3 regions of the Streptomyces sp. NPDC001606 genome follow, and region 1 is predicted to be linked to each of the others. Evidence: riboswitches for the same ligand, from Rfam matches in the RefSeq annotation. Region 1 holds a riboswitch; each other region holds the start of a gene.
What was found. A riboswitch is a leader RNA that binds a small molecule or an ion and turns the genes downstream of it on or off. The one in region 1 is predicted to bind cyclic di-AMP.
Positions count from the first base shown of each region.

Region 1 (9,809 bases):
CCGCCCCCGGCCGATCCGGCGCCGCCCGCGCGGTGGCCGCTCACCACCGTCGGCGAACTCGCGCGCGGGGGCGCACTGGTGATGCGCACCGGAGGAAACGGCGGCCACGCGCGCGTGCCGGTGCTCACCGACCATGACGTGCTCGCGGGATCGGCGCCCTCGGGAACGCTGCCCGAGAGCGACGAGGAGGCCGTGCTGACCGAGGTCGGCGACGTCGTCGTACCGGTGCTGGGCGGCGGCTCGGTGGCGCGGGTGATCGACGAGGCGACGGGGGGCGCCGCCCTGGGGCGCAACCTCGTGCTGCTGCGCCCGGACCGCACGGCGCTCGATCCGTGGTTCCTGGCCGGGTTCCTGCGCGGTACCGCGAACAACCGCCAGGCCAGCAGTTATGCGTCCACCGCGACCCGGCTGGACGTGCGCCGGCTCCAGCTGCCCCGGCTTCCGCTGGACGAACAACGGCGCTACGGGGCGCGGTTCCGCGCGCTCGACGAGTTCGAGCGGGCGCTGCGGCACGCGAGCCGGCTCGGGGAGCAGCTGGTGCGCGGGATGTACGACGGGCTCACCGACGGCACGGTCGCGCCCGACTGAGCCCTGACCGGCCGTTCCGCCGTGGGCGCCCCGGACAGAGCCCTGGACAACGGTTCGGTACAACGCGGACCGGTTGTCCGCGTCGGGCCATATGCTCGAAGCGACAATCGCACGCCCGGCGTTGCCCGCCCGCGCGGCCCCCGCCGGCGGAACCGCACGCCCGCTGAAGGCAACAGGAGCAGCCATGCAAGGCCACGGCCTCGGACAGCCGGTGAAACAGCCGCCGCACACCGCGTGGCTGGTCATCCTGCGTGTGCTGTTCGTCGGGCTCGGCATCCTCAGCATCGGCTTCCTGTCCTGGGCGATGCTGCTGCGGCTGGCGATCGTCACGCGCCGGGTGCTGGACTGGTGTCTGTTCGGGGCCGTCCTGGTCACCGACATCGTCAGCACCGCGCTGATAGGCAGCGAACCCGGCGACGAGATCACCACCGTCCGGGGCAACGCGGGCATGATCCTCCTGCTGGGCACCCTGGTGGGCACGATCGCGTACTACCTGGCCGCGGAGATCCGCCACTACGGGCTGCGGCAGGAGGCGTACGCGGCCCAGCGGCCGGCGCTGGCGTACAGCTACCCGGGCCCGACGGTCCCGACGGTCCCGTACCTCGCGCCGGGCGTTCCCACTGCTCCGGCTCCGCCGGTCACGCCGCCCGTGCCGGTGGGACCAGCAGCACCGGTGGCCCCCGTGCCCGGGCCGCCGCAGCGCCCGGCCCCCGCGCGGATCGACCAGGTGCGGGCCGAGCTGGACGAGCTGAGCGACTATCTGCGCAAGCACGACGGCCGCCACGAGGGCCACCCCGAGGGCGGACGGTGAGCGTGGCGACCGGACGCGTCGTCGCCGGCCGGTACGAGCTGTCCACGCTCATCGGGCAGGGCGGCATGGGCCAGGTGTGGACGGCGTACGACCAGCGGCTGGACCGGCGCGTGGCGGTGAAGCTGCTGCGCCCGGACAAGGTGGCGGGCCAGGAGGCGGACGAGCTGCGCCGCCGGTTCGTGCGCGAGTGCCGGGTCACCGCGCAGGTCGACCATCCGGGCCTGGTCACGGTGCACGACGCGGGCAGCGAGGGCGAGGAGCTGTTCCTCGTCATGCAGTACGTCGACGGCGCCGACCTGTCCGACCATCTCGCGGAGCACGACCCGTACCCGTGGCAGTGGACGGTCGCGGTGGCCGCGCAACTGTGCGCCGTGCTGAGCGCCGTGCACGCCGTGCCGATCGTCCACCGGGACCTCAAGCCGCGCAATGTGATGGTGAAGCAGGACGGCACGGTCACCGTCCTTGACCTCGGCGTGGCCTCGGTCATGGACACCGACACCACCCGGCTGACCCACACCGGCTCGCCGATCGGCTCGCCCGCCTACATGGCGCCCGAGCAGGCGATGGGCGGCGCGGTCGGCCCGTACACCGACCTGTACGCGCTCGGTGTGCTGATGCACGAACTGCTCAGCGGCGACGTGCCGTTCGTGGGCTCCACGGCGCTGGGCGTGCTGCACCGGCACCTGTACGAGCCCCCGCTGCCGGTGCGCCGGATCCGCCCCGAGGTCCCCGAGGCGCTCGAGACCCTGGTGCTGCGCCTGCTCGCCAAGGACCCGCAGCACCGGCCCGCGTCCGCGCAGGAGGTGTACGAGGACCTGGAGCGGCTGCTGCCCGCGCGTGGGACCCCTACCGGGGCGCCGCTGGACCCCACGCGGCCCTTCCTGCGCCCGCACGCCCCCTGGCCGGACCGCGCGCGGACCCCCGCGCCGCAGCCCGCCCCGGTGGCCCCGGCGCCCGCGGCGGCCGGCAAGCCCGATGTCGCCGCCGCCGTGGACGAGGTCAAGCGGCTGCTGGGGGAGGGGCGCATCACCCAGGCCGTGGACATCCTGGGCGCGATCCTGCCCGCCGCCGCCGAACAGCATGGCGAGCACTCCCCGGTCGTCCGCACACTGCGCAAGCAGTATGCCGCGACGCTCATGGACGACGGCCAGTACCGGCGCGCACTGCCCGAACTGCGCCGGCTCGCCGACGAACGCGCCGCCGAGGCCGGCCAGGCCGACCCGCAGTCGCTGCGCTTCCGCTACGAGGCCGCGCAGTGCCTGGAGCAGCTGGGCGAGCCGGCGGCGGCGCTCGCCGAGTACCGCGCGCTGCTGCCGTACTACGAGAACCAGTACGTCTCCGGTGATCCGCAGCTCGCCCACGAGGTCCGCCGCCGCATCGGCCATCTGCTGCTCGCCCTCGGCGACCGGCCCTCGGCGCACGAGACGCTCGCGCGCCTGCTGATGGACGTGGAGCGCCTCCGGGGCCCCGCCCACCCGCTGGCCGCGGACATCCGCCGTACCCTCCAGTGGCTCGGACAGGTGCGCGGCTAGTTCTTGGTCTCCGCGGGCGGTGCGGCTGGTTCCAGCCTTCTCGGGTGATTCGGTGCCCGAAGTCGTGGTGAATCGTTGGTCGAATGGGTTGGCCGGAGCAGTGCTGCTGCCTACCATCGATCACCGCAAGACTTTGTGCACCGTCGCACAATCTCCCCTTGGAGGTTTCCTTGCACCGCCGCCGTCGCACCGCGCTCGTCCTCACCGCCGCGATCGCCGCCGCGGCGCCCCTCCTGACCGCCTGCGGAAACGATGCGCATCCGGGCGCGGCCGCCGTCGTCGGAGGACAGCGGATCACCGTCGCCCAGCTGGAGAGCCGCGTCAACGAGGTCCGCCGGGCACAGCGGGCCGCGGTGCCGGACGAGAGCCAGTACCAGCAGGTTCTCGCCTCCACCAGCAGCCTCACCCGGGACACCCTGCACAACATGGTGCTCGACCGGGTGCTGCACCGGGCCGCGCAGGACGAGGGCGTCACGGTCACCCGCAAGGAGCTCCAGCAGCTGCGCACCGGCCTGGAGCAGCAGGCGGGCGGCGCCAAGGGGCTGGAGACGGCCTGGCTCCAGAAGTACGGCATCGCGCCGGCCCGCCTGGACGACAATCTGCGGCTCCGGCTGGAGGCGCAGAAGCTCGGCGCCAAGCTCGGCACCGACGCCTCCCAGCCCGCCTTCTGGAAGGCCCTGGCCAAGGCGTCCGCGGAACTCCACGTCGACCTCAACCCGCGCTACGGCGCCTGGGACGTGCAGAAGAGCAGCCGGGTGGACGCGAAGACGCCCTGGGTGCGGGAGGTCACCGAGGTGTCGGGCGGACAGCCGCTCACGGCGTAGGACGCGGCGGAGGAGCCGCGGAGGAGCCGCGGAAGGCCACCAGTCGGTCATACGATCACAGGATCCCGGCGCCCTGTGGATAACCGGATCCGCTCGGGTTCCGCGGTGGGTTACGTTCGGATCGTGAACGAAACCATCGACCCCGGTCGCGTCGTCCTGCTCACCACCAGCCACCGGGTCGCGCCCGGCCTGCTGTCCTGGCCCGCCTGGCAGGCCCTGCACGCCGCCGACGCCGTGCTCTGCGCGGACGGCGCGCACCCGCAGCTGCCCTATCTGCGGGAGGCGGGGATAGCGGTGGCCGAGGCCGCCCCCACCGCGCAGGAGCTGGTCGACGCCTGTGCGGGTGGGCGGACGGTGGTGGTCGTGGCGACCGGCGAGGGCGAGCCCGCGCTCACCGACGGCCTGGCCCGGCTGGCCGGCTCCGGCCGTGTCGCCATGCCGGAGCTGGAGCTCCTGCCCGCCTCCTACGACCTGCCGGGCGCGCGCGTGCTCGACCTCGTCCAGGTGATGGACCAGATCCGGGCCGAGTGCCCGTGGTCCTCCCGGCAGACCCACGAGGGCCTGGCCAAGCACGGCATCGAGGAGATGTACGAGCTGGTCGAGGCGATCGAGGCCGGGGACCGGGTGGAGCTGCGCGAGGAGCTGGGCGACGTCCTGCTCCAGGTGGTCTTCCACTCCCGGATCGCCGAGGAGCACCCGGACGCGCCGTTCTCCATCGACGACGTGGCCGGCGGCATCGTCGCCAAGCTGATCCACCGCCACCCGCATGTCTTCGGCGACGAGAAAGCCGAGACGCCGGAGGACGTCAAGGCGCACTGGCTGCGCACCAAGGCCGAGGAGAAGCAGCGCGACTCGGTCACCGAGGGCGTCCCGCTCGGCCAGCCCGGCCTGGCCCTCGCCGCCAAGCTCGCCTCCCGCGCCCGCACGGCCGGCCTGGACGTCCCGCTGCCCACGGGCGAGGGCGTCGGCTATGAACTCCTCGCCCTGGCCGCCCACGCCGAGGCGAACGGCACCGACCCGGAGGCGGCCCTGCGCGCGGCGGCCCGGGTCTACCGGGACGCGATACGGGCGGCGGAGGGACTGCCGGAGGAGAAGGCCTGACAGGCACGAGAAGGTGCAACAAGGGGAGAAGGCGTACTAGGGGAGAAGGCGTAACAAGGGGGAGGCGCGAGGGGAAGGGGGCGCAGCCGGATACCGTCGAGAGGTGACCGAGCTGCCCCACCCCCCGACCACCCCCGACGCGACCCCCGCCCTCTTCAGCTGGGAGTTCGCCGCCGACCCCTACCCCGCCTACGCGTGGCTGCGGGAGCACGCGCCGGTGCGGTGGACCCGGTTGCCCAGCGGGGTGGAGGCCTGGTTGGTCACCCGGTACGCCGATGCCAAGCAGGCCCTCGCCGACCAGCGGCTCAGCAAGAACCCGGCGCACCACGACGAGCCCGCGCACGCCAAGGGGAAGACCGGTATCCCCGGTGAGCGCAAGGCCGAGCTGATGACGCATCTGCTGAACATCGACCCGCCGGACCACACGCGGCTGCGCCGGCTGGTGAGCAAGGCGTTCACGCCCCGCCGGGTCGCCGAGTTCGCGCCCCGGGTGCAGGAGCTGACCGACCACCTCATCGACGGGTTCGCGGCCCGGGGCTCGGCCGACCTCATCCACGAGTTCGCCTTCCCGCTGCCCATCTACGCCATCTGCGACCTGCTCGGTGTCCCGCGCGAGGACCAGGACGACTTCCGGGACTGGGCGGGGATGATGATCCGGCACGGCGGCGGCCCCCGGGGCGGGGTCGCGCGGTCCGTCAAGAAGATGCGCGGCTACCTCGCCGAGCTGATCCACAAGAAGCGCGCGGCGCTGCCCGCGGAGCCGGTGCCCGGCGAGGACCTCATCTCCGGTCTCATCCGCGCCTCCGACCACGGCGAGCACCTCACCGAGAACGAGGCCGCGGCGATGGCGTTCATCCTGCTGTTCGCCGGGTTCGAGACGACCGTCAACCTCATCGGCAACGGCACCTACGCGCTGCTCACCCACCCCGGCCAGCGGACCCGGCTCCAGGAGTCCCTGGCCCGCGGCGAGCGGGATCTGCTGGAGACCGGTGTCGAGGAGCTGCTGCGCTTCGACGGCCCGGTGGAGCTGGCCACCTGGCGGTTCGCCACCGAGCCGCTGACCATCGGCGGCCAGGACATCGCCCCCGGCGACCCGGTGCTCGTGGTGCTCGCCGCCGCCGACCGGGACCCGGAGCGGTTCGCCGACCCGGATGTGCTGGACCTCGGCCGGCGGGACAACCAGCACCTCGGCTACGGCCACGGCATCCACTACTGCCTGGGCGCCCCGCTCGCCCGGCTGGAGGGCCAGAGCGCGCTCGCGACCCTGTTCACCCGCCTGCCCGACCTGCGGCTCGCGGCCGATCCGGCCGAGCTGCGCTGGCGCGGCGGGCTCATCATGCGGGGCCTGCGCACCCTGCCGGTGGAGTTCACGCCGGGCGCCTGAACACCGGCCGCCCCGATACCCCGCGGGGCGAGATGACACACCATCAGCTCTGTGATCTTCACGTGATCTGCGCGGCATGAACTTGTGACAAGTGATCGTTGCCGATACGTTCACCCATCAGCGTGGCGCCCCGCACCAACCGCCACGCCGCTCCTGTTGTCGCACGAAAGGCTTCCGCATGCTCTCCGGGAACGGTCGTCACCGTCGCCCCCGTCAGGCTCCGGCCCTCCTCGTCGCGGCCGGAGTGACCGGCTCCGCCATCGCGATCCCGCTCCTCGGCGCCGCGAGCGCCAACGCGGCCGACGGCACCACCTGGGACAAGGTCGCCGAGTGCGAGAGCGGCGGCTCCTGGAGCGCGAACACCGGCAACGGGTACTACGGCGGTCTCCAGATATCCCAGGACGACTGGGCCAAGTACGGCGGCACGCGCTACGCCAGCAGCCCCGACCAGGCGAGCCGCTCGCAGCAGATCGCCGTCGCCGAGAAGATCCTCGCCGACAAGGGCACCACGCCCTGGGCCACCTGCGCCCTGCTGTCCGGGCTGACCGCGAACTCCGGCTCGGTGGACGTCGACACGGGCGTCGGCGGCTCCGGCGGCACCGGCGGCACGGGCGACTCGTCCGGTTCCACGGACGGCTCCGGTTCGTCCGGCTCGTCGGATGCGGGTACGCCGTCCGACCCGACGACGGGCTCGACCGGCTCGGCGGACTCGACGGGCTCGCCGTCCGGTTCCGGTTCCGGCACGGACAGCGGCACCGGCTCCGGCGGCGCCGGCTCCTCCGGCCCCTCCACCTCGACCCAGGACCCCGCCTCGACCCCCTCCTCGGGTACGGGCAAGGATTCCGGCGCGCACCACGGCAAGGCGCACGGCTCCACCCCGAGCGGCACCCCGAAGCCGGGCACCTCCGCGCCGACCGGCAGCCAGAACCCCAAGGAAAGCGACACTTCCACCCCGGACACGCCGGAAGCGGACGATCCGGACCCGACCCAGCAGAGCGCCGGCTCCTGGAGCCTGGTGGACACCGGTTCGCTCAGCAGTGGCGGGCGTCACCGTGGGGACAGTGCGGACGAAAACGTGACAAACGGTCAGAACGACGCCGCTTCGGGCCGCCATGCCTCCCGTCGGCCGGACACCTACACCGTGCGCGCGGGGGACTCTCTCACCTCCATTGCGGACTCCCTTGGGGTCGACGGCGGATGGCATGCCCTCTACGCCGAGAACCAGAAGTCCATCGGGTCCGACCCGAACGACATCAGTGCCGGTCAGACGCTGAAAGTCGGTACCGAAACGGGCGTAAATTAGGGCCAGTTGACGCCCTGCTTGATCGCTAATGTCCGTTTTGGCGAAAGTGTGGGATGAGTCTCAGAAGCCCTGATCGTCTTTGAAATTCCGCCGATCGCGTGTCTACGGTCAGGACCGCTCGCCACCGCGAGCCCCGGCGGTCGCAACGCCGAATCCTGCCAGCGGCCACCCGGGAACAGTCGTCGCTTCGAGCGCCGCAGGCAGGAGCGGGGGAACCAAGGTAGGTGCCGTGACCGGCCGTTGAGGCCGGAACCGGCTTGGGGTGAAGCCGCGCCCCGCGCAAGCGGAGTGCGGCCGGGCAACTCAACCGGCCCGAACCCGACAGCTCACCTCGCAGGCGTCGGTGAGGGGATGATCCATGCTGTTTTCCGGCAAGGGCAAGCACCGTCGTCCGTCCAAGGCCGTCCGCGCCGTCGCACTCGCCGGTGTCGCCGGCGCCGCCGTCGCCGCCCCGCTGATGGCGGCCGGCAACGCCTCCGCCGCCACCGCCTCCCAGTGGGACGCCGTCGCCCAGTGCGAGTCCGGCGGCAACTGGGCCATCAACACCGGCAACGGCTTCTACGGCGGTCTTCAGTTCTCCGCCTCCACCTGGGCCGCGTACGGCGGCACCGCCTACGCCTCGACCGCCGACAAGGCCAGCAAGGCGCAGCAGATCTCCGTCGCCGAGAAGGTCCTCGCCGCGCAGGGCAAGGGTGCCTGGCCGGTCTGCGGCACGGGCCTGACGAGCACGCCGTACAACGGCTCCGCCCCGGCCGGCGGCTCCACGACCAAGAGCACCGGCTCCACGACCAAGAGCACCGGCACCACCAGCCGCTCCACCGACGGGCAGGCCGCCACCCGCTCCACCCAGCGCACCACCCCGTCCCCGAGCAAGACCGTGACCACGCCGACCGGCAAGAAGGTCAAGAAGGGCGACGGCGAGTACAAGGTGGTCGCGGGCGACACCCTCAGCACCATCGCCGAGAAGCACCACGTCCAGGGCGGCTGGAAGAAGCTGTTCGACCTGAACAAGGACATCGTCACGGACGCCGACCTGATCTACCCGGGCCAGCAGCTGCACCTGAAGTGACCTGCGGCCCCGCGCAGAGCCACAGCGCCCTCACCACCGGGCCCCCCACACTCGCAGCCGAGTGAAGCCCCGGTGAGGGCCGACCCCCCGTCCCCGCGGGCCCCCCGCCCCGGCGCGTTCTCCCCCGTACGCGCCGGGGCGGGGCTTTTCCATGACCGGCCCCCGGCCGCTCCGGGCCGGCCGGGCTCTTTGCCGAGCCGTCGTCCGCTGTTCTTCCGCACCCCCCTTTGTTCCGACGGTGAACAATGGGTACCGTCTGCGTGTCCTTCCCCGTCCACGGGCCGGTCGGTCGGCTGGCCGATGGCCCTGGGGCGGTTAGGCTCTAGTCGCAAGGCACAGCCGTAAGGCAGACCGCCCCGAACTTCCAGCGTCACATCCAAGAAGGAGATGCTCGTGCCGTCCATCGACGTCGTCGTAGCCCGGGAAATCCTGGACTCCCGAGGCAACCCCACGGTCGAGGTCGAGGTCGGCCTCGACGACGGCAGCACGGGTCGTGCCGCCGTCCCGTCCGGCGCCTCGACCGGCGCCTTCGAGGCCATCGAGCTCCGCGACGGCGACCCGAACCGCTACCAGGGCAAGGGTGTCGAGAAGGCCGTCCTGGCCGTCATCGAGCAGATCGGCCCCGAGCTGGTCGGCTACGACGCCACCGAGCAGCGCCTGATCGACCAGGCCATGTTCGACCTGGACGCCACCGACAACAAGGGCTCCCTCGGCGCCAACGCCATCCTCGGCGTCTCCCTCGCCGTCGCCCACGCCGCCTCCGAGGCCAGCGACCTCCCCCTCTTCCGCTACCTGGGCGGCCCGAACGCGCACCTGCTGCCGGTGCCGATGATGAACATCCTGAACGGCGGCTCGCACGCCGACTCCAACGTGGACATCCAGGAGTTCATGATCGCCCCGATCGGCGCGGAGTCCTTCTCCGAGGCCCTGCGCTGGGGTGCCGAGGTCTACCACACCCTGAAGAAGGTGCTGAAGAACAAGGGCCTGGCCACCGGCCTCGGCGACGAGGGCGGCTTCGCCCCGAACCTCGGCTCCAACCGTGAGGCCCTGGACCTCATCCTGGAGGCGATCAAGGAGGCCGGCTACACCCCCGGCGAGCAGATCGCCCTCGCCCTCGACGTGGCCGCGTCCGAGTTCTACAAGGACGGCTCCTACGTCTTCGAGGGCAAGAACCGCTCGGCCGCCGAGATGACCGAG
Region 1 covers NZ_JBSFHC010000018.1:86,402-96,210, forward strand. The annotation lists gene ACWCV9_RS28165 (N-6 DNA methylase) at 1-588, shown strand, start outside; gene ACWCV9_RS28170 (hypothetical protein) at 773-1,399, shown strand; gene ACWCV9_RS28175 (protein kinase domain-containing protein) at 1,438-2,931, shown strand; gene ACWCV9_RS28180 (SurA N-terminal domain-containing protein) at 3,102-3,755, shown strand; gene ACWCV9_RS28185 (nucleoside triphosphate pyrophosphohydrolase) at 3,861-4,856, shown strand; gene ACWCV9_RS28190 (cytochrome P450 family protein) at 4,960-6,240, shown strand; gene ACWCV9_RS28195 (transglycosylase family protein) at 6,419-7,543, shown strand; cyclic di-AMP (ydaO/yuaA leader) riboswitch at 7,726-7,898, shown strand; gene ACWCV9_RS28200 (transglycosylase family protein) at 7,902-8,612, shown strand; gene eno (phosphopyruvate hydratase) at 9,006-9,809, shown strand, end outside.

Region 2 (9,809 bases), on a different contig from region 1:
CCGCGGTGAACGGCACCACGCGGATCGCCACCCGCGCGGGCCTGCTCGGCCTCGCCCGCGACTGGGGCGACGACCCCGGAGTGGTCCTCCAGGAGTATCTGCCGCGCGAGGAGGCCGAGGACTGGATCGTGCACGCCTGCTTCGACCGGGACTCCGCCCCGCTCGCGCTGTTCACCGGGGTGAAGGTCCGCTCCTGGCCGCCGCACGCGGGCATGACGGCGAACGCGTACGTCGTCGACAACCCGGAACTCTCCGACCTCGCCACCCGTTTCATCAAACAGATCGGCTTCAGCGGCATCATCGACCTCGACCTGCGCTTCGACCGGCGCGACGGACAGTACAAGCTCCTCGACTTCAACCCGCGCATGGGCGCCCAGTTCCGGCTCTTCGAGAGCGAGTCGGGGGTGGACGTCGTCCGCGCGATGCACCTGGACCTGACCGGCCGCACCGTTCCGGAGGGGGAACAGCGCACCGGCCACCGTTACATCGTGGAGAACATCGACCTGCCCGCCCTCCTCGCCTACCGCCGCAGCGGCTATACGACGCCGCACGCACCGGCGAGGGCGAGCGGGACCGAACTGGCCTGGTTCGCGGGCGACGACCCGCTGCCGTTCCTCACGATGCTCGCCCGCTTCGTGCGCCCGGGCGCGAAGCACCTCTATCAGCTGTGGCGGACCAACCGCCGCGGCGGCAGCACCTCCACGAAGTAGGCAAGGCCACCGAGGGGTGGCGCACCGCGTCCTGGGGAGGGACTTCGTGATGCGACCGGTTGCAGTCATCGGGGCGGGGCCGTTCGGCCTGTCCACCGCCGCCCATCTACGGGCGCGCGGCATCCCCGCCCGGGTCTTCGGCGACCCCATGGTCAGCTGGCGTGACCACATGCCCGAGGGCATGCTCCTGAAATCGACCCCCGCCGCCTCCAGCTTCCACTGCCCGCAGTCCGGCCACACCCTGGGCGACTACTGCGACGCGGCCGGGATCCGCCGCCTGGTGACCGACGAGGACATCATCCCGGCGGAGACGTTCATCGCCTATGGCGAGTGGTTCCAGCAGCGGCTGGTCCCCGACCTGGAGCGAGTGCGGGTCGTCTCCGTGGACCGGGACAGGAGCGGAGGCTTCGAACTGAAGCTGGACTCGGGGGAGTTGTTCACCGCGCGCGCGGTCGTCGTCGCCACCGGCCTGTCCGGGCTGGCGCATCTGCCCCCGGAACTGGCCGGTGCGGCGGCCGGCGGCCCCGCCCCGGCGGGCCCGGTCTCGCACAGCTCCCAGCACCACGACCTCGGCCGCTTCGCCGGCAAGGAGCTGATCGTGATCGGCGCCGGCCAGTCCGCGCTGGAGACGGCGGCGCTCGCCGCCGAGGCGGGCGCACGGGTGCGCGTGGTCGCGCGCGGCCGCGGCCGGGTCGCCTTCGGCGCCCCGCCCTGGGACCAGCCGAAGCTGCGCCCCGAGTCCCCGTTCGGCCGCGCCTGGTCGCTGTGGGCGCTCAGCTACCACGCGCAGCCCTACCGCCACCTGCCCGAGGCCACCCGCCACTACCTGGTCCGGCGGGTCCTCGGCCCGCTCGGCGCCTGGTGGCTGCGCGAGCGCTTCGAGAGCGCCGTGCAGGTGCGGGAGGTGCAGCGGGTGGTGAGCGCCGAGGCGCCGGACGGCACCCCCGTCCTCACCGTCCGCACCCACGGCGGCCGTACCGAGCGGCTCACCGCCGACCATGTCATCGCCGCGACCGGCTACCGCGTCGACATCGCGGCGATGGACTTCCTCGGCCATGAGCTGCGCACCCGGCTCGCGCTCAGCCGGGGCACGCCCAAGCTCGGTGCCGGCTTCGTCTCCTCCGTACCCGGCCTGTACTTCACCGGCCTGCCGGCGGCGTCCTCGTACGGCCCGGTGATGCGCTTCGTGTGCGGTACGGACTTCGCCTCCCCGCGCCTGGCGAAGCACCTGGCCGCGGCCCACGGCTGAGTTCTGGCCGACGCGGTGCGTCATCGGCGGGAAGACACACACCAGTTGGGGGTGATCAGCACACAAGTGCGCGCTGTGACAGATGAGTCGGCGGGGCGTGGTGTCCGTATTCTCTGATCATGGCACCCTCCCCCGCATATTCACTCATCGCCACCGACCTGGACGGAACCCTGCTGCGCGGTGACGACACCGTCTCCGACCGGTCGCTCGCCGCGCTCGCGCGGGCGGCGCGGGCCGGTGCCCGGCATCTGGTGGTCACGGGCCGCCCGGCCCCGCGGGTACGGTCCCTGCTGGCCGTGCTCGGCTGCACGGGGCTCGCGGTGTGCGGGCAGGGCGCGCAGGTCTACGACGCCGGGGCCGGCCGTCTGGTGTGGTCGGTACGGCTGGACCGGGAGCTGGCCGAGACGGCACTCGGCAAGATCGAGGCGGAGGTGGGACAGGTCTTCGCCGCCGTCGACCAGGACGGGGTGGACGGGCTCACGCTCATCGAGCCCGGGTACCGGATGCCGCATCCGGCCCTGCCCGCGGTCCGGGTCGGCCGGCGCGACGACCTGTGGTCCGCGCCCATCAGCAAGGTGCTGCTGCGCCACGCCACCCTGTCGGACGACGAGCTGGCGGCCACCGCGCGCGCGGTGGTGGGGTCGCTGGCGACGGTCACCATGTCGGGCCCGGGCATGGTGGAGCTACAGCCGCGCGGGGTGACCAAGGCGACCGGGCTGGCGCTGGCCGCTGAGCGGCTCGGCACCGGCGCCGACCGGGCGCTGGCGTTCGGGGACATGCCCAACGACGTCCCGATGTTCGAGTGGGCCGGGCACGGGGTCGCCATGGCCAACGCCCATCCGGAACTGAAGGCGGTGGCCGACGAGGTCACCCTGTCGAACGAGGACGACGGCATCGCCGTCGTCCTCGAAAGACTCTTCCCTACCGACTGACCGGTTCTTCAGTAGGCACCGGCCGGTCGGGGACCTCAGTACGCGCCGAAGACGTTGTCGATGGACCCGTACCGCGCGGCGGCGTAGTTGCAGGCGGCCGTGATGTTCGCGACCGGGTCGTAGGGGTCGAAGGAGGTGCCGGCCACGTGGTAGGCCTGGAAGGTCGGGTCGATGACCTGGAGCAGACCCTTGGACGGGATGCCCGCGGCGGCGTTGGAGTCCCAGAGGTTGATGGCGTTCGGGTTGCCGGAGGACTCCCGCATGACGTTGCGGTAGATGCCGTTGTAGGTGCCCGGAATGCCCTTCTGGGCCATGATCGCGAGCGACTCGCGGATCCAGCCGTCGAGGTTGTTCGGGTACCCGGCGAGCGTGGTGGAGGCCGTGGCGGTCGTGCCGGTGGCGGCGGACGCGGTGGTGGCGCCGATGAGCGGCAGGGCGAGGACGGCGACGCCGGTGCCGGCGACGGCGAGCGCGCGGACCAGGCGGTTGGTGCGGGGACGGCGGGGCTGAGCGGCAGCAGACATGGGGGCGTTCCTCTCCGGCGCCTGCGAGGTGAGCTGTCGGGTTCGGGCGGGGAGGTGCCCGGCCGTGCCCTGGAGGAGGCATGGCTTCACCCCTAGCCGGGCCGGTGCGGCGTGTGCCTTCCGGTCCGGCGGCTTACCTGGGTCCCCCGCTCCTGCCGTACGAATGGGTTCGTGGATGGGTATGCGGGCGGCGGCAGGATTCGGCGTCCGCCCGACGGCCCGGAACGTATGCGAGAGCACATGTCGGGAACAAGTACTGGATTCACACAACGCACTATTTGACCTTGGTCTGCGCCATATGGGGTACTTGATCCTTTGCGGTTGCCAATGCTCAACTCGCTTGCAGAACAAGGAGGAAGCGGGCCTGCGAGGGAGGGGTGCCCGGGACTGGCCGCGTGACCCAATTCACGGAATAGCAAGTCATTCCAAAACGGACATGAGGGATTCAAGGTATTCATTGGATGTAATGGGTGTAATGGATGTAATGGAGTTGCCCGCAGGGCGCGACAAGGCACATGGAGTTCTGTTAAGTCGATAGATGTCCGTTCTTACCATCCGATCGAAACCTTAGTGATCATGATCCGATGCCGACCGGGCTGGACCGGTGGGCGCTATCGGTGATCGAAACAGGACCGGATACGCTGACTCGAGTGATGGCAGCGACCTATCGACAAACCGTGTAATCGCCAGCAGACACCAGCAGACAGGAGACCCCTCGTGACCGTCGTCGGGCCGTTCGGGCTGAGCGTGCGGGACCAGGCTCTGGAAGCCGATGTCCAGGCCGGATTGACGGCTGTCGAGGAAGGCTTGCTCGAGGCCACCAAGAGCGAGGTCCCGTTCATCACGGAGGCCGCACAGCACCTCGTACGAGCCGGCGGGAAGCGGTTCCGGCCACTGCTCGTCATGCTCGCGGCGCAGTTCGGCGACCCCTACGCCCCGGGCGTGGTGCCGTCGGCCGTCGTCGTCGAGCTGACCCATCTGGCCACGCTGTACCACGACGACGTCATGGACGAGGCCGCCGTGCGGCGCGGCGTGGACAGCGCCAACACCCGCTGGGGCAACTCCGTCGCGGTCCTCACCGGCGACTTCCTCTTCGCCCGGGCCTCCCAGATCCTCGCCGACCTGGGCCCCGAGGCGGTCCGGGTCCAGGCCCTCGCGTTCGAACGGCTGGTCACCGGCCAGATCCTGGAGACGGCCGGTCCCTCGGACGGCCGTGACCCGGTCGAGCACTACCTGGACGTGCTCGCCGGCAAGACGGGCTCGCTGGTGGCGGTCTCCTGCCGGTTCGGCGCGATGATGTCCGGCGCCGACGAGACGGTCGTCGACGTCCTCACCCAGTACGGCGAGCGGCTCGGGGTCGCTTTCCAGCTCGCCGACGACGTCCTGGACATCGCCTCCGACTCGCACGAGTCCGGCAAGACCCCGGGCACCGACCTGCGCGAGGGCATTCCGACCCTTCCCGTGCTCCGGCTGCGCGAGCGGGCGGCCCGGCTGGGTCTGCCCGAGGACATCGCGCTGTGCGAGCTGCTCGACTCCGACCTCAGCGACGACGCCCGGCACGCCGAGGTGCTGACCGCGCTGCGCGCCCACCCCGCGCTGGAGCAGGCCCGCCGGGACACGGTGCGGTACGCGGAGGAGGCGCGGGCCGCGCTGTCGCCGCTGCGGGAGTGCGACGCCAAGGCGGCGCTGCTGGAGCTGTGCGACGCGGTGGTCCACCGCGCCGGCTGACGCCCGTTCGGCGGATGCCGTGCGGGCCCTGTCCGAGCCCTGTGCGGGCCCGACCCCTACGGGTTCGAAGCGGTCGCAGCGCCTCCATGTCATACCCCAGGCGTACATGGAGTTGGCTCCGAGGTCTGACGCTTTCTCATGGCCGATTTGGTGAGATGGAAACCACGGAAATCACCACTCCTCACCGATTCGGGTGAGAATGGCGGCTCAGGTGGACCAGCGTGAGGACAGCCGCCGCCGACGACGGAGGTAAGGCACACATGGCACCGTACGAATCCGACGACGCACCGAGCGCTGCGCGGGACGAGGACGCGCGCTCCGGCCGACGCAAGGCCGCCCGGTACGCCGTGCCGGTCGCGGTGGTGGGAGTGGCGGCGGCCACCATCGGGCTGGTCCCGGCGCTCGCCAACTCCGGCGACCCGGACCTGCCCCGGGTCACCGCACAGCAGCTCATCGAGAAGATCGCCAAGTCGGACGTGCAGCAGCTGTCCGGCACCGTGAAGATCAGCACCGACCTCGGCCTGCCGAACCTCGGCGGCCTGGAGAACAGCCTCGCCTCCGGCGCGGGCAAGGGCGACGGCTCCTCCGCCGACCCGCAGGCCAAGCTCACCGAGCTGGTCTCCGGCACGCACACGCTGCGCGTCGCCGCCGACGGCCCCGACCGGCAGAAGCTGTCGCTGCTGGAGACCGGCGCCGAGTACAGCATCATCCACAACGGCCGGGACGTCTGGGGGTACGACAGCCGGAGCAACCAGGTCCACCACAGCACCAAGGCCGCTGACGGCGCCCGGCACGGGGAGCGCGCGGGCGAGCCGCCGGCCACGCCCAAGGACTTCGCCGACCAGGCCCTGAAGGCGGTGGACGACACCACGTCCGTCACCGTCGACGGCACCGCGCAGGTCGCCGGGCGGGACGCCTACAAGCTGCTGATCAAGCCCAGGCAGTCGGGCACCACGGTCGGCGCGATCAGCATCGCCGTCGACGCGAAGACGGGCCTGCCGCTGAAGTTCACGCTGACCCCGAAGAGCGGCGGCGCCGCCGTCGTCGACGTGGGCTTCACCCAGGTCTCCTTCGCCAAGCCGGCCGCCGCCGCCTTCGACTTCACCCCGCCCAAGGGCGCGAAGGTCACCGAGGACAAGCAGGGCCACAAGGCCCGCGAGCACGCTCCGGCGGGCCGGGACTTCGCCCGGGGGTTCGATCCGGCCGAGGTGCTGGGCAAGGGCTGGTCGTCCGTCGCCACCTTCGACACCGGTGCCAAGGGCGGCCTGCCCACCGGCGCCAAGGGCGGTGACCTCGGCGGCTTCCTCGGCACGCTCGGCGACCAGGTCTCCGGGAAGTTCGGCAAGGGCACGGTCTTCTCCACCCGCCTGGTCAACGCGCTGATCACCGACGACGGCAAGGTGTACGCCGGAGCGGTGACCAAGGAGGCCCTGGTGAAGGCGGCCAACGAGGGCAAGTAGGCCCTGCCGGGGGGCGGGGCCGGGCCCCGGGGAGGCGGCCTTCGCCTCCCCGGGCGGGCACGGGACGAGGGGGAGCCGATGGGCGAGCCGTCACAGGACCTGCGCGCTTCAGGGGACACGGACCCACGCGCCGCTGACCCGCCTGTCCCGGACCCGCACGCCGTGGAGGACGCCCCGCCGTATGCCATCGCCACCCGCGGCCTCACCAAGCGCTACCGCGGCGGACAGCTCGCCGTCGACGGCCTGGACCTGACCGTCCCGGCGGGCAGCGTCTTCGGCTTCCTCGGCCCGAACGGCTCCGGCAAGACCACCACCATCCGCATGCTGATGGGCCTGATCGAGCCGACCTCCGGCACGGCCCGGGTACTGGGCCGCCCGATGCCCCGGGCGGCCCGTGCCGTGCTGCCCCAGGTGGGCGCGCTGATCGAGGGCCCCGCGCTGTACGGCTTCCTCTCCGGCCGGGACAACCTGCTGCGTTACGACGCCGCCGACCCGACCGCCGACCCCCGCACCCGGCACGCACGCGTCGCCGCCGCGCTGGACCGGGTGGGTCTCACCGCCGCGTCCGGCAAGAAGGCGAGGGCCTACTCGCTCGGCATGAAGCAGCGCCTGGGACTGGCCGCCGCCCTGCTCCAGCCGCGCCGGCTGCTCGTCCTGGACGAGCCGACCAACGGCCTCGACCCGCAGGGCATGCGCGAGATCCGCACCTTGGTCCGGGAGTTGGCCGCCGACGGCACCACCGTGTTCCTCTCCTCGCACCTGCTCGACGAGATCGAGCAGGTCTGCACCCACGCGGCGGTCATGACGCAGGGCCGGCTCGTCGTGCAGGGCTCGGTGGCCGAGCTGGCGGCCGGGGCGCGCGGGCGGCTGGCGGTGACCACTCCGGACCCGGCCGAGGCGGCCCGGGTGCTCAAGGAGCTGGGGCTGGCGGACGTCACCACCGACGGCGACCGGGTCACCGGGGAACCACCCGCGCGGGACCTCGCCGAGGTGAACGCGGCCCTGGTCGCGGCCGGCATAAGAGTGCGCGGCTTCACGCTCGAACGGGCCTCGCTGGAGGACGCGTTCGTGGCGCTGACCGGGGAGGGCTTCGATGTCACGGGCTGAGACCCTTCCGGGCGGGGCTGAGACGCTGCCGGGCGCACCCCCGCCCCCGGCCGCTCGCCGCCCCAGCCCGCTCTGGACTCTCGGTCTGCTCCGCAGTGAGCTGTTCACCACCGTCCGGCGCTGGCGCACGCTCGCGCTGCTCGGGGTGCTGGCCGCGGTGCCGGTGCTGATCGGGATCGCGGTGAAGATCGAGACGCGCGGCGGGGTGGGCGGCGACCACCGGGCGGGCGGCCCGGCGTTCATCACGCAGGTCACCAACAACGGCCTGTTCCTGGTGTTCACGGCGCTGGCCGCGACCCTGCCGTTCTTTCTGCCGATGGCCGTCGGTGTCGTCGCGGGCGACGCGATAGCGGGCGAGGCGGGCGCGGGCACCCTGCGCTATCTGCTGGTCGCCCCGGCCGGCCGGACCCGTCTGCTGCTCACCAAGTACGCGACCGTGCTGGCCTTCTGTCTGCTGGCCACGCTGGTGGTCGCGGTCTCGGCGCTGCTGGTCGGCGCGTTGCTGTTCCCGCTCGGCGAGCTGACGACCATATCGGGCACCCGGATCGGCTTCGCCGAGGGACTCGGCCGGGCCCTGCTGATCGCCCTGGTCGTGGCCGCCTCACTGGTCGGGGTGGCGGCGCTCGGCCTGTTCGTGTCGACCCTCACCAACAGCGGCATAGCGGCGATGGCGACCACCGTGGGGCTCCTGATCACCGTGCAGATCCTCGACCAGATACCCCAGCTGCACGCCGTGCAGCCGTACCTCTTCTCGCACTACTGGCTGTCCTTCGCCGACCTGATACGCGACCCCGTCTACTGGGACGACCTGATGAACAACCTCGGCCTCCAGGCCCTGTACGCGGCCGTGTTCGGCTCGGCGGCCTGGGCCCGGTTCACGACGAAGGACATCAGCGCGTAGTCGTGGGCGGTTCCCCGGCCGTCTCGTGCGGGTAGCGCGCGAAGGGTGCCTCCCGGTCGAAGAACGTCTTCGCGCGGGCCAGCGCCTCGGTGTCCTTCAGTACGTCACCGGGTGCGGTGCCGTTGCCGAGCAGCACCCCGCCGAACCGCATGCCCATGTAGGCGGCGGAGTTGTTGAGCGTGCCGATGTAGGGATCGGCGACGGACGGTTCCTCCGCCGCCAGGGCGGCGATGCCCCAGAGGGTGCGGCCGGCCAGGGTCGCCCGGAAGTCCGCGCCGGGCGTGCGCAGCCAGCCCGACCAGTAGTCCAGGTAGCGCTTGGTGAGGCCGGACACCGAGTACCAGTACAGCGGCGAGGCGATCACGATGTCGGTGGCCGCGAGGGTGGCGTCCAGCAGCAGGGCCTCCGTGCTGTCGGACGGCGGCTGCGCGTGGTCGCTGCCGTGCCGCAGGTCCGCGAAGTCGGGCAGCGGATGCTCGGCGAGCCGTATCCACTGCTGCTCGACATCCGCCGGCAGCTGTTCGGCGGCCGCGCGGGCCAGCAGCTCGGTGTTGCCCTCGGCACGGGCACTGCCCAGCACGAACAGGAAACGGCGTGTGGTCATGACTACCCCCAGGGATCACCGGCGGACGGGCACTGCGCAACACAATGCACCTGCATTATATGCACACGCAAGAGAATAGTGCTCAGGTGGAAGACCCGTCACCGGAACCACTGCCGAGCAGCAACGCCATGACACCGACCAGCGTCGCGCTGCTGACGATCTCCCGGCGGGCGATCATCGCGGGCACCCGGGAGAGCGGGATCCACTCCATCCGGTCGGACTCGTTGCGCTCGGTCGGGGCACCGATCCGCCGGGCGTCGTCCGTGCGGAACACGAAATGCCGGGCGTCGGTGATACCGGCGGCGGGCTCCGCGTACACCAGCTCCCGCAGCGATCCCGGGCGCCAGCCCGTCTCCTCCTCCAGCTCCCGCGCGGCCGCCCGCACCGGCTCCTCACCGTCCTCGACCAGGCCCATCGGCAACTCCCACGCCCAGGTGTCCGTGACGAACCGGTGCCGCCACAGCATCAGGACCCGCCGCTGCCCGTCGACGGCGGCCGTCACCGCGACATCCCGCAACCGCACCACGTGGTAGTCGACCCGGGCGCCGTCGGGCTGCTCGACGTCGAGCGACCGCAGACGCACCCAGGGCGTGT
Region 2 covers NZ_JBSFHC010000023.1:6,600-16,408, reverse strand. The annotation lists gene ACWCV9_RS32000 (carboxylate--amine ligase) at 1-710, shown strand, start outside; gene ACWCV9_RS31995 (FAD-dependent oxidoreductase) at 760-1,959, shown strand; gene ACWCV9_RS31990 (HAD family hydrolase) at 2,079-2,891, shown strand; gene ACWCV9_RS31985 (transglycosylase SLT domain-containing protein) at 2,927-3,415, opposite strand; cyclic di-AMP (ydaO/yuaA leader) riboswitch at 3,421-3,600, opposite strand; gene ACWCV9_RS31980 (polyprenyl synthetase family protein) at 4,133-5,143, shown strand; gene ACWCV9_RS31975 (LolA family protein) at 5,404-6,603, shown strand; gene ACWCV9_RS31970 (ABC transporter ATP-binding protein) at 6,682-7,710, shown strand; gene ACWCV9_RS31965 (ABC transporter permease) at 7,697-8,611, shown strand; gene ACWCV9_RS31960 (flavodoxin family protein) at 8,601-9,215, opposite strand; gene ACWCV9_RS31955 (NUDIX hydrolase) at 9,298-9,809, opposite strand, start outside.
Region 2: another riboswitch for cyclic di-AMP. It lies ahead of ACWCV9_RS31985 (transglycosylase SLT domain-containing protein); the one in region 1 lies ahead of ACWCV9_RS28200 (transglycosylase family protein).

Region 3 (9,809 bases), on a different contig from region 1:
ACTGGCGGCTGCTGCTGGAGCACCTGTACGAGGTGCGCGGTGTGCGGCGGCTGATGGTCGAGGGCGGCGGTCAGGTGCACACCCAGCTGCTCCAGCAGGGTCTCGCCGACGAACTCCAGCTGGTCCTCGCCCCGCTCTTCGTCGGTGACCCGGCGGCCCCGCGGCTGTTCGGCCCCGGCGGCTATCAGCCGGGCCGGCTGCGGCTCACCGAGACGCGCCGGATCGAGGACGTCGTCCTCATGCGGTACGAGCCCACCGCCCCCGGCACCGGTGCGGCCGCCACCGCCGCCGACCGGCACTGGCTGCGCACCGCCTGTGAGCTGGCCGCCCAGTGTCCGCCCTCGGAGACCGCGTTCAGCGTGGGCGCGGTGGTGGTCGCCGCGGACGGCACCGAGCTGGCCCGTGGCCACTCCCGGGAGGGCGGCGACGCGGTGGTCCACGCGGAGGAGGCGGCGCTGGCGAAGCTGGATCCGGCCGATCCGCGGCTGCCCGGTGCCACGGTCTACAGCAGCCTGGAGCCCTGTGCGCGGCGGGCGTCGCGGCCGGCGCCCTGTGCGGAGCTGATCCTCGGGGCGGGGGTGCGCCGGGTGGTCACCGCCTGGCGGGAGCCGGACACCTTCGTGGCGGCGGCCGACGGGGCCGGGCTGCTCGGTGCGGGGGGAGTGGAGGTCGTGGTCGTCCCCGAGCTGGAGGCGGTCGCCAAGGCGCCGAACTTTCATCTGTTGGCCGGCTGACTCCCGGCCGCTCGCCCCGCTGAAACAGGTCGGCGCCCCTGCGGGGGCGCCCTGTGGGCCGTACACGCTCCGGGAAACACTCAGGGCCGGAAACCATTGCTGATTTCCGGCCCTGAGTTTCAGTAGCGGGGACAGGATTTGAACCTGCGACCTCTGGGTTATGAGCCCAGCGAGCTACCGAGCTGCTCCACCCCGCGTCGTTGTGACTTCAGTGTACGTCATCCGTGGGGTCCCGCGCGAATCGGTTTACGGCGGGTCCGTCGGGTGGGCTCATCCGGTCGGCCCACCGGGGTCGCCCGGCCCTGCCGGGCCCGCAAATCTGGAGGTACGTCGGACATGCGGGAGAGACACGGTGCGCCCTGGTGAGGTGGAGGAGAGCCCGTACGCCAGGGCGGGCGGCCGGCTCCCCGGCGACCCGGTGCCCGAGCCGGGCCACGGCGACCGGCCCGTCCCCGTGCGCCCTTCCCCGCTCGCGCCGCGCCGTCCGAGCGCCCGCGCCCTGGCCCGGGGCCTGCCCGCCCTGCTGATCTTCTGCGGAGTCCTCTACGGTCTGCTGACGCCGAGGGACTTCACCGCCGTCCCCTTCTTCACCGCCGCCGCGCTGATCGCGGCCCCGCTCAGTTCGCTGCGCAGCACCGCGCTGACCGGCCTCGCGGCGCTCGCCGCCACCTACGCCGTGCATGCGCAGGGCGGTGCCCGTCCGGCCGTGGCCACGGTCACCGATCTGGTCACCGTGGCCAGCGTCGCCGTGCTGGCCGGCGCCATCAACCGGGTCGTCCGCCTGGGGGACCGGCGGCTGGCCTCCGCCCGGGAGATCGCCGAGGCCGCCCAGCGGGCCGTACTGCCGGAGCCCGCGGCGCGGATCGGCGGTTTCCGGATCGCCGCCCGTTACGAGGCGGCCCGGCAGGACGCGTCCATCGGCGGCGACCTGTACGCGGTGCAGGACAGCCCGTACGGCGTCCGGCTGATCGTCGGGGATGTGCGGGGCAAGGGGCTGGGTGCCGTCGCTGCGGTCGCCGTGGTGATCGGCGCGTTCCGGGAGGCGGCCGAGCAGGAGGCCACGCTGGAGGAGGTGGCGCAGCGGCTGGAGCGGGCGCTGGCCCGTGAGGGCGCCCGGCGGGACGGTATCGACGCCTTCGAGGGGTTCACCACCGCCGTACTGGCCGAACTTCCGCACGGCGAGGGGCTCGTCCGGGTCGTCAACCGCGGCCATCCGCCGCCGCTGCTGCTGTACGCCGACGGCGCGGTGCGCACACTGGCCGGGCCCGAGCCCGCGCTGCCGCTCGGCATGGGCGATCTCGGGCAGTGGCCGGACCGGGTGCTGGAGGCGGCCTTTCCGGGCGGGGCCACCCTGCTGCTCTACACCGACGGGCTGTCCGAGGCCCGGGACGCCCACGGCCGGTTCTACGACCCCGAGCGGCGGCTCGCCGGCCGTACCTTCGCCGGTCCGGGCGCGCTGCTCGGGCGGCTCGCGGACGAGGTGCGCAGGCACTCCGGGGGCGGGATGGCGGATGACATGGCGCTGCTCGCCGTACGGCACCCCTGAGGGTCTCCCCGCAGGGGGCCTCACGGTGAGTGACCGGGCGACTCCGTGCGCATAACATCTGAGTCACCATCAAAAACGCTGTGACTCCTGAACGGTGGCCGAGCTGCCGTCAACTCGCCCGGTTTGCAGGTCTTGTGACCCTTAAGTGCCGGCATAAAAGGTTAACGATCAAGCTGGACGGGCTTGGAAAGTAACCGCAAGGTCTATTAACGTTCGATAACGCAGCGCGGTCGTCCCAGCCGTCACAAGAGGCGGCTCCGTGCGCACGCGCCGAATCCCGTAAGGGAACCGGGGAACCACCACCTTGGGGTGAATCACGCGGACACCGTCGTGGACTTGCTGAGCGGACTCGGCCCACGATCGGTTTACGCGCGTAGGAGACCTTCCTGCTCCGAACCCGTCAGCTAACCCGGTAGGCGGAGGAAGGAAAGGAGCGCGCCCGCGTGGCGTCCAACCGGCCTGCCCCAGAAGCCCCGTTCATACCCGCTCAGCGCGAGACGGACACCTTCGGATACGGCTCCCCCGCCGCCGAGGACGGCCCCTGGGAGGAGTGGAACCCCACTGCGGAGTCCGTCGCTCCGGTCCGCGGCCGGCACCGCGTCGCCAAGCAGCGCGGCGGCTTCGCGCGCAGCTCCACCGTCCTCGGTGTCGGTGTGATGGCCGCCGTCGGCGCGGGCGGCATGGCCAGCGCCAACCCCGGCAAGGTGCCGGTCTCCGTCTCCATGCCGGACCTGGACTCCGTCGAGCACCTCTTCGGCGGCGACTCCGCCGACGCCCCCAAGGACGCCACCGGCACGCTCGGCAACGTCGGTGTGGCCTCGGCCGAGGCCGGGCAGAGCGGTGGCGCGGGCGAGGCCCTGCGCAACCGGATCATGGCCCAGGCCGAGCAGCAGAAGGGGCAGGCCGACAGCAAGGCCACCATCGCCGCGCTCGCCGCCTCCGAGAAGCAGACCGCCGCCGCGGCCGCCAAGGCCGAGCAGGCCGCCGCCGCCAAGGCCGCCGCCGCCAAGCAGAAGGCGGAGGCCGACGCCAAGAAGGAGGCCGAGGCCAAGCGCCTGGCCGAGCTGGCCAAGCAGTACTCGCTGCCGGTCGTGTCCTACACGATCACCGGCACCTTCGGGCAGCCCGGCTCCATGTGGTCCTCCGGCTACCACACCGGCCTGGACTTCGCCGCCCCCACCGGCACCCTCATCAAGTCGGTGCACGCCGGCAAGGTCACCGAGGCGGGCTGGGCCGGTGCCTACGGCTACCGCACGGTCATCACCCTCGACGACGGCACCCAGCTCTGGTACTGCCACCAGTCCTCGATCAACGTCTCGGTCGGCCAGCAGGTGAACACCGGCGACGTCATCGGCCGCGTCGGCGCGACCGGCAACGTCACCGGCCCGCACCTGCACCTGGAGGTCCACCCGGACGGCCAGCCCACCGCCATCGACCCCATGGCCTGGCTGCGCGACAAGGGCCTCAACCCCTGACAGGCCCGGCTTTCCGGGTGAACACGGCGCCGGCGGAGGAATGAGCTTCCTCCCGCCGGCGTTGGTATTGATCATGACTTCACTGCGCACACTCGGCTCTTCCGACCTCGAGGTCTTCCCGCTCGCCCTCGGCGGCAACGTCTTCGGCTGGACCGCCGACGAGGACACCTCCTTCGCCGTCCTCGACGCCTACACGGCCGCCGGCGGCAACTTCATCGACACCGCGGACGTCTACTCGGCCTGGGCCGAGGGCAACAAGGGCGGCGAGTCGGAGACGATCATCGGCGCGTGGCTGAAGGCCCGCGGCAACCGCGACAACGTCGTCATCGCCACCAAGGTCAGTCAGCACCCCGAGTTCCAGGGCCTGTCCGCGGCCACCATCAAGGCCGCCGCCGACGCCTCCCTGCGCCGTCTCGGCACCGACTACATCGACCTGTACTACACCCACTACGACCAGCCCGAGGTGCCGGTCGAGGAGATCATCGGCGCCCTGGACGAGCTGGTGAAGGCGGGCAAGGTCCGGCACATCGCCGCCTCCAACATCGGCGCCGAGCGCCTTCAGGCCTCCCTGGACTTCTCCGCCCGCGAGGGCCTGGCCCGCTATGTCGCCGTCCAGCCCCACTACAACCTGGTCTCCCGCGACACCTACGAGGGTGACCTCCAGGACCTCGCCGCCCGCGAGGGCCTGTCCGCGGTCCCGTACTACGCCCTCGCCTCCGGCTTCCTGACCGGCAAGTACCGCCCCGGTGCGACGGTCGACAGCGCCCGCGCCGGAGCCGCCGCGAAGCACCTGGAGTCCGAGCGCGGCCGGCGGGTCCTCGCCGCCCTCGACGAGGTCGCCGCCGCCCATGAGGCCCCGGTCGCCACGGTCGCCCTGGCCTGGCTCGCCGCCCAGCCGACGGTGGCGGCCCCCATCGCCTCGGCCCGTACGGTGTCCCAGCTGCCGGCCCTGACGGAGGTGGCGGACCTGACCCTGACGAAGGAGCAGCTCACGACGCTGACCGAGGCGTCGGCCTGATCCCGGGCGCTCCGGTGTGACCCGGCGGTGCCGATCCCGGCCCCTAGGGCCTCTCTTTCGGATCTTGCCGGCGTCGCGGGCTGAAGGCGCCGGCGCCGCAGCCGACCTGATCCGAAAGAAAGGCCCTAGATCCGGTAGGGGTTGTATGCGGGATACCCGGCGTACCCGGCGTACCCGGGGTGTGCGGGGTTCGGTGCCGCCGGGTGTGCGTACGGCGGCCAGTACGCCGGGGCCGGGGCGATGGCCCGGGCCGCGTACTCGAGCGCGGGACGCGCCGTCTCCCTGCGGCGCCACAGCTCCTCCAGCACCTCCCGCTCCCGTACGACGAAGTCGGCCCCGGCCCGGCCCCGGCGCCCCCGGCGCCGCAGTGACGCCAGCGAGGTGGCGTACGTCTCGTACTCCGCCACCGCCCGGGCGGCCGGGCGCCCGGCGTGGTGCCGGGCGTAGTCCCGGGCCATCCGCCGCGCCCGCATCGAACCGAGCGCGAACGGCTCGCCCGGGCCCAGCCACCCCGCCGACACATACGCCGGCAGCTCCTCCCGCACGACCCGCAGCTCCCGCTGCCGCGTCCAGATCGACAGCCAGGCCAGCAGGGCGAACACGGGCACCATGAAGCCGCCGTACACGCCGAAGAAGCCGTACGGCCCGAAGGTGGAGGAGCCGTTCCACAGGGCGTGCATGCTCATCGCGAGCAGCAGCCCGCCGAGCGGCACCAGGGTGCGCCGGGCCCGCTGCCGCTCCCCGGACAGCGCGGCGACGCCGAAGCCGAGCCCGGTGAGGGTGGTGAACAGGGGGTGCGCGAACGGGGACATCACGATGCGCACGAAGAAGGTCGCGGCGGTGACGGAGGCGATGCCGCGGTCGCCGGTGAGCTGGTCGGTCCCGAAGGCCGTACCGAGGTAGAGGATGTTCTCGGTGAACGCGAACCCGGTCGCGGTGGTCCCGGCTATCACCACGCCGTCCACGATCCCGGTGAAGTCGCGTCTGCGGAAGAGGAAGACCAGCAGCACGGCCGCGGCTTTCGCGGACTCCTCGACGATCGGCGCTATCACCGTCGCGCCGAGGGTGTCGGCGCCGGCCGGGTCGGCGGTGGCGGTGGCTATCCAGTGGGTCGCGAAGCTGTTGGCGACGATGGCTATCAGCGCCGCCGCGCAGGCCCCCCAGGCGAAGGCGAAGACCTGGTTCCGCCAGGGGCCGGGCTCGACCCGGTCCAGCCAGCGGAAGGCGGATATGAGCCAGGGCACGGGCAGCACGGCCAGCCCGAGCCCGACCAGGAACCCTTCCGTGCCGGTCTGCCGGCGCACCAGCGCGAGAATCACCAGCCCGGACAGCGCGAGCAGCGTGATCAGTGCTCCGTACCGCACCCACCGGTGCTGCCACCAGCGCGGATGGCGCAAGGTGCCGCCGCCGGGGCTGAGGGGGTAGGTCGGGTACGGGGGACTGGTGGCCACGGGCATCGACCCTAACGACGGCGGGACGAGGGGCCGGCGCGTTTCCGCCCCTGCTTGCTGGACTTATCCGTCCTGGCCGTGCGGTACGCGCCGGAACAGCAGATCGTTCACCACATGACCCTTGTCCAGCCCCTGCCCCTCGAAACGGGTCAGCGGCCGGAATGCGGGCCGGGGCGCGAAACCGCCGTCCGCCTGCGTGTTCTCGAAGGCCGGGTGGGCGCTGAGCACCTCGAGCATCTGCTCGGCGTACGGCTCCCAGTCGGTCGCGCAGTGCACGATCGCGCCGGGCTTCAGCCGCTCGGCGGCGAGCGTCAGGAACTCGGGCTGGATCAGCCGGCGCTTGTGGTGCCGCTTCTTGGGCCACGGGTCCGGGAAGTACACGCGCAGCCCGTCGAGGGAGTCGGGCCGGAGCATCTCGCGGAGCAGGATGATCGCGTCCCCGTTGCCCACCCGGACGTTGGACAGCCCGTTCTGGTCGGCGAGGTTCAGCAGGTTGCCCTGGCCCGGGGTGTGCACGTCGATGGCGAGGATGTTGGTGTCCGGGTCGGCGGCGGCCATCTGCGCGGTGGCCTCGCCCATCCCGAACCCGATCTCCAGCACGACCGGCCTGTCGTTGCCGAACAGCTCGGCGAGGTCGATGATCCGCTGTCCGTCGATGTCCAGCCCCCACTGGGGCCACAGCCGCTGGAGGGCGTCGGCCTGCCCGGCCGTCACCCGGCTGCGCCGCGGCTGGAAGCTGCGGATCCGCCGCTCGAAGTGCGAGCCGGCGGGGTCGGCCTTGGGCCCGTCGGGAAACCGCGGCTCGCCCTTGGCCCGGGTGTGCCGGATGGAGTCGCCGGGGGCGTGGGCGGCCGACGAGGGGGCTTCGGGGACGTTCAGGGAGTCAGACACAGTGCTTCCGATTTTACGGCGCGCGGGGAGCGCCTCCCGGCGGCCGGTCGCGTGGCCGGAGCGGTCGGGTGCGTGGACGGAGCGGCCGGGTCCGGGCGGGGAATGGTCGGGTCCGTGCAGCGCGCGGCCGGGTCGGTGCGGGGCGCGGCCGGTTCCGTGCGCGTACGGCACTACAGCGAGCCGAGCATCGACAGCGCCCGGCGTCCGACCTCTCTGCCGATCGGCAGGGAAGCGGTGGCGGCCGGGGACGGGGCGTTCAGCACATGCACGGCGCGGCTCCCCTCGCGGATGAGGAAGTCGTCCACCAGCGTGCCGTCCCGCAGCACCGCCTGGGCGCGCACTCCCGCGGGCGCCCGCACCAGGTCGTCCCGCCCGACCGCCGGCAGCAGTCTGCGCACCGCCTCCAGGAAGGCTCTCCTGGACACCGACCGGTGCAGCTCACCCGCTCCGTACCGCCAGTGCTGCCGGGCGATCACCCAGGAGCCCGGCCAGGCCACGGTCCCGGCCAGCTCGCGGGGGCGGACGACCCCCCAGCCGTACCCCTCCCGGGCCAGTGCGGGGACCGCGTTGGGGCCGATGTGCACGCCGCCGTCGATGCCCCGGGTCAGATGCACCCCGAGGAACGGGAACGCCGGGTCCGGCACCGGATAGACCAGGCCGCGCACCAGCTCGGGCCGGGCCAGCTCGTAGTACTCCCCGCGGAACGGCACGATGCGCACCCCGGGGTCGTCCCCGGTCAGCCGGGCGAGCCGGTCGCAGTGCAGCCCGGCGCAGTTCACCAGCACGCGCGCGCGGACGACGTCACCGGCGGCGGTGCGCACGGCCACGCCCCGCTCCGGCCGGCGGTCCACCTGGACGACCTCGGCGCCGTACCGGATCTCGGCGCCCGAGGCGGCCGCGAGATGGCGGGCGACCTCGACGTAGTCGCAGATGCCGGTGGTGCCGACGTGTATGGCGGCCAGGCCGCGCACCTCCGGTTCGTACTCGGAGATCTGGGCGGGGCCCAGTTCGCGGACCGGGATGCCGTTCTCCCGGCCGCGCTGCACGAGGGCGTGCAGCCGGGGCAGCTCCTCGCGCTCGGTGGCGACGATCAGCTTGCCGGTGACGGCGTGCGCGATGCCGTACTCGGCGCAGAACTTCACCATCTCGGCGGCGCCGCGCACCGCGTACCGCGCCTTGAGGGAGCCGGGGCGGTAGTAGATCCCGCTGTGGATGACCCCGCTGTTGCGCCCCGTCTGGTGCCGGGCCGGTCCCGGCTCCTTCTCCAGTACGGTCACCCGCGTGCCCGGCGCGGCACGCGTGATCGCATACGCCGTCGACAGACCGACGATCCCGCCCCCGACCACGAGCACATCACCGTCGTACGCCCCGACCCGCACCGAGCACCACCTCCACCCTCGATAGTGCACTGCGCCACTGACAACGCCTTCAAACGCCTTCGAGCAGCGGGACCGCGCGGCGGCGGGGGGCGGGTGCGGAGGCCGCCTACGCCGGTGTCATCAGCAGCGGCCGGGCCCGCTCCCGCAGCTCCACCACCCGGGGCTCGTCCCCGTACGGCTCCAGCCGGTGCAGGAGATCCTTCACGTACTCGGTGGTCCGTGCCGAGGAGATCCGCCCGGCCACCTCCACGGCCCGCACTCCCTGCTCGCAGGCCGCGTCGAGGTTGCCGGACTCCAGCTCGGCGACGGCCGACACCACCAGGCGCAGCCCGTGCGAGCGCACGAACTCCTCCGTGGGCTTGGACAGCGCCTGCTCGGTGAAGCGCCGCACCTGCCGCGGCGCCTTCAGGTCGCGGTAGCACTCGGCGGCATCGGCGGCGAACCGGTCGTAGCCGTAGAAGCCGAGCCAGGAGGGGTCGTTGTCGCCTTCCCGGGAGCGCTCCAGCCATCCCTCGGCGGCCTTGAGTGCCGCGCCCGCGGCCTGTGCGTCTCCCGCGCGCGCGTGTGCCCGTGCCTCGACCAGCCGGAAGAAGCTCATCGTGCGGGCCGTCGCCAGTCCCCGGTTGCGTTCCAGCGCGGCCTGGGCCAGGTCGACGCCCTCGTCGCCGAAGCCCCGGTAGGTCGCCTGGAGCGACATGGAGGCGAGGACGTACCCGCCGAGCGGGACGTCGGCCGCCGCGCGCGCGAGGCGCAGCGCCTGGATGTAGTAGCGCTGGGCCGCCTCCTGCTGGCCGGTGTCGAAGGCCATCCACCCGGCCAGCCGGGTGAGTTCCGCGGTGGCGCCGAACAGGGCGCGGCCGACCTCGTCGGAGTAGGCGCCGAGGAGCAGGGGTGCCGCCTCCACGCGCAGGCACTCCGGCACCATGGACGAACGCCAGTCGCCGCCTCCGTACTTGGAGTCCCAGCGCCTGGCGTCCTCGGCGGCCTCCCGCAGTTTGCGCACATCACTGTGGCCGACTTTGATCGGTGCGCCGGAGCCTTCGGCGGTGTCCGCCTCCCGTGCGACCGAGCTGTCGGCGGGGGTTATCAGCCATCGTGAGGCAGGCGTTGCGTATGCGCTCACTGCGAACGATCCGGCGAGCGACTGCCAGATGCCGCCGGACCCGGCCCGGCGGCCGGCGAGGTCGAGACGGTACAGCTCGGTCGCCGACCGCACCGCCTGTCCTACGTCTCTGGGGAAGGCGAGGCCCACTTCGGGCGCGGGATCCGCGTCCGCCAGGCCGATCTCGTGGAGCGGCACCGGCCGGCCGAGCTT
Region 3 covers NZ_JBSFHC010000036.1:1,932-11,740, forward strand. The annotation lists gene ACWCV9_RS36695 (dihydrofolate reductase family protein) at 1-734, shown strand, start outside; tRNA gene ACWCV9_RS36700 (tRNA-Met) at 858-931, opposite strand; gene ACWCV9_RS36705 (PP2C family protein-serine/threonine phosphatase) at 1,087-2,280, shown strand; cyclic di-AMP (ydaO/yuaA leader) riboswitch at 2,539-2,714, shown strand; gene ACWCV9_RS36710 (M23 family metallopeptidase) at 2,724-3,755, shown strand; gene ACWCV9_RS36715 (aldo/keto reductase) at 3,829-4,773, shown strand; gene ACWCV9_RS36720 (PrsW family intramembrane metalloprotease) at 4,899-6,224, opposite strand; gene trmB (tRNA (guanosine(46)-N7)-methyltransferase TrmB) at 6,288-7,115, opposite strand; gene lhgO (L-2-hydroxyglutarate oxidase) at 7,286-8,494, opposite strand; gene ACWCV9_RS36735 (MFS transporter) at 8,601-9,809, opposite strand, start outside.
Region 3: another riboswitch for cyclic di-AMP. It lies ahead of ACWCV9_RS36710 (M23 family metallopeptidase); the one in region 1 lies ahead of ACWCV9_RS28200 (transglycosylase family protein).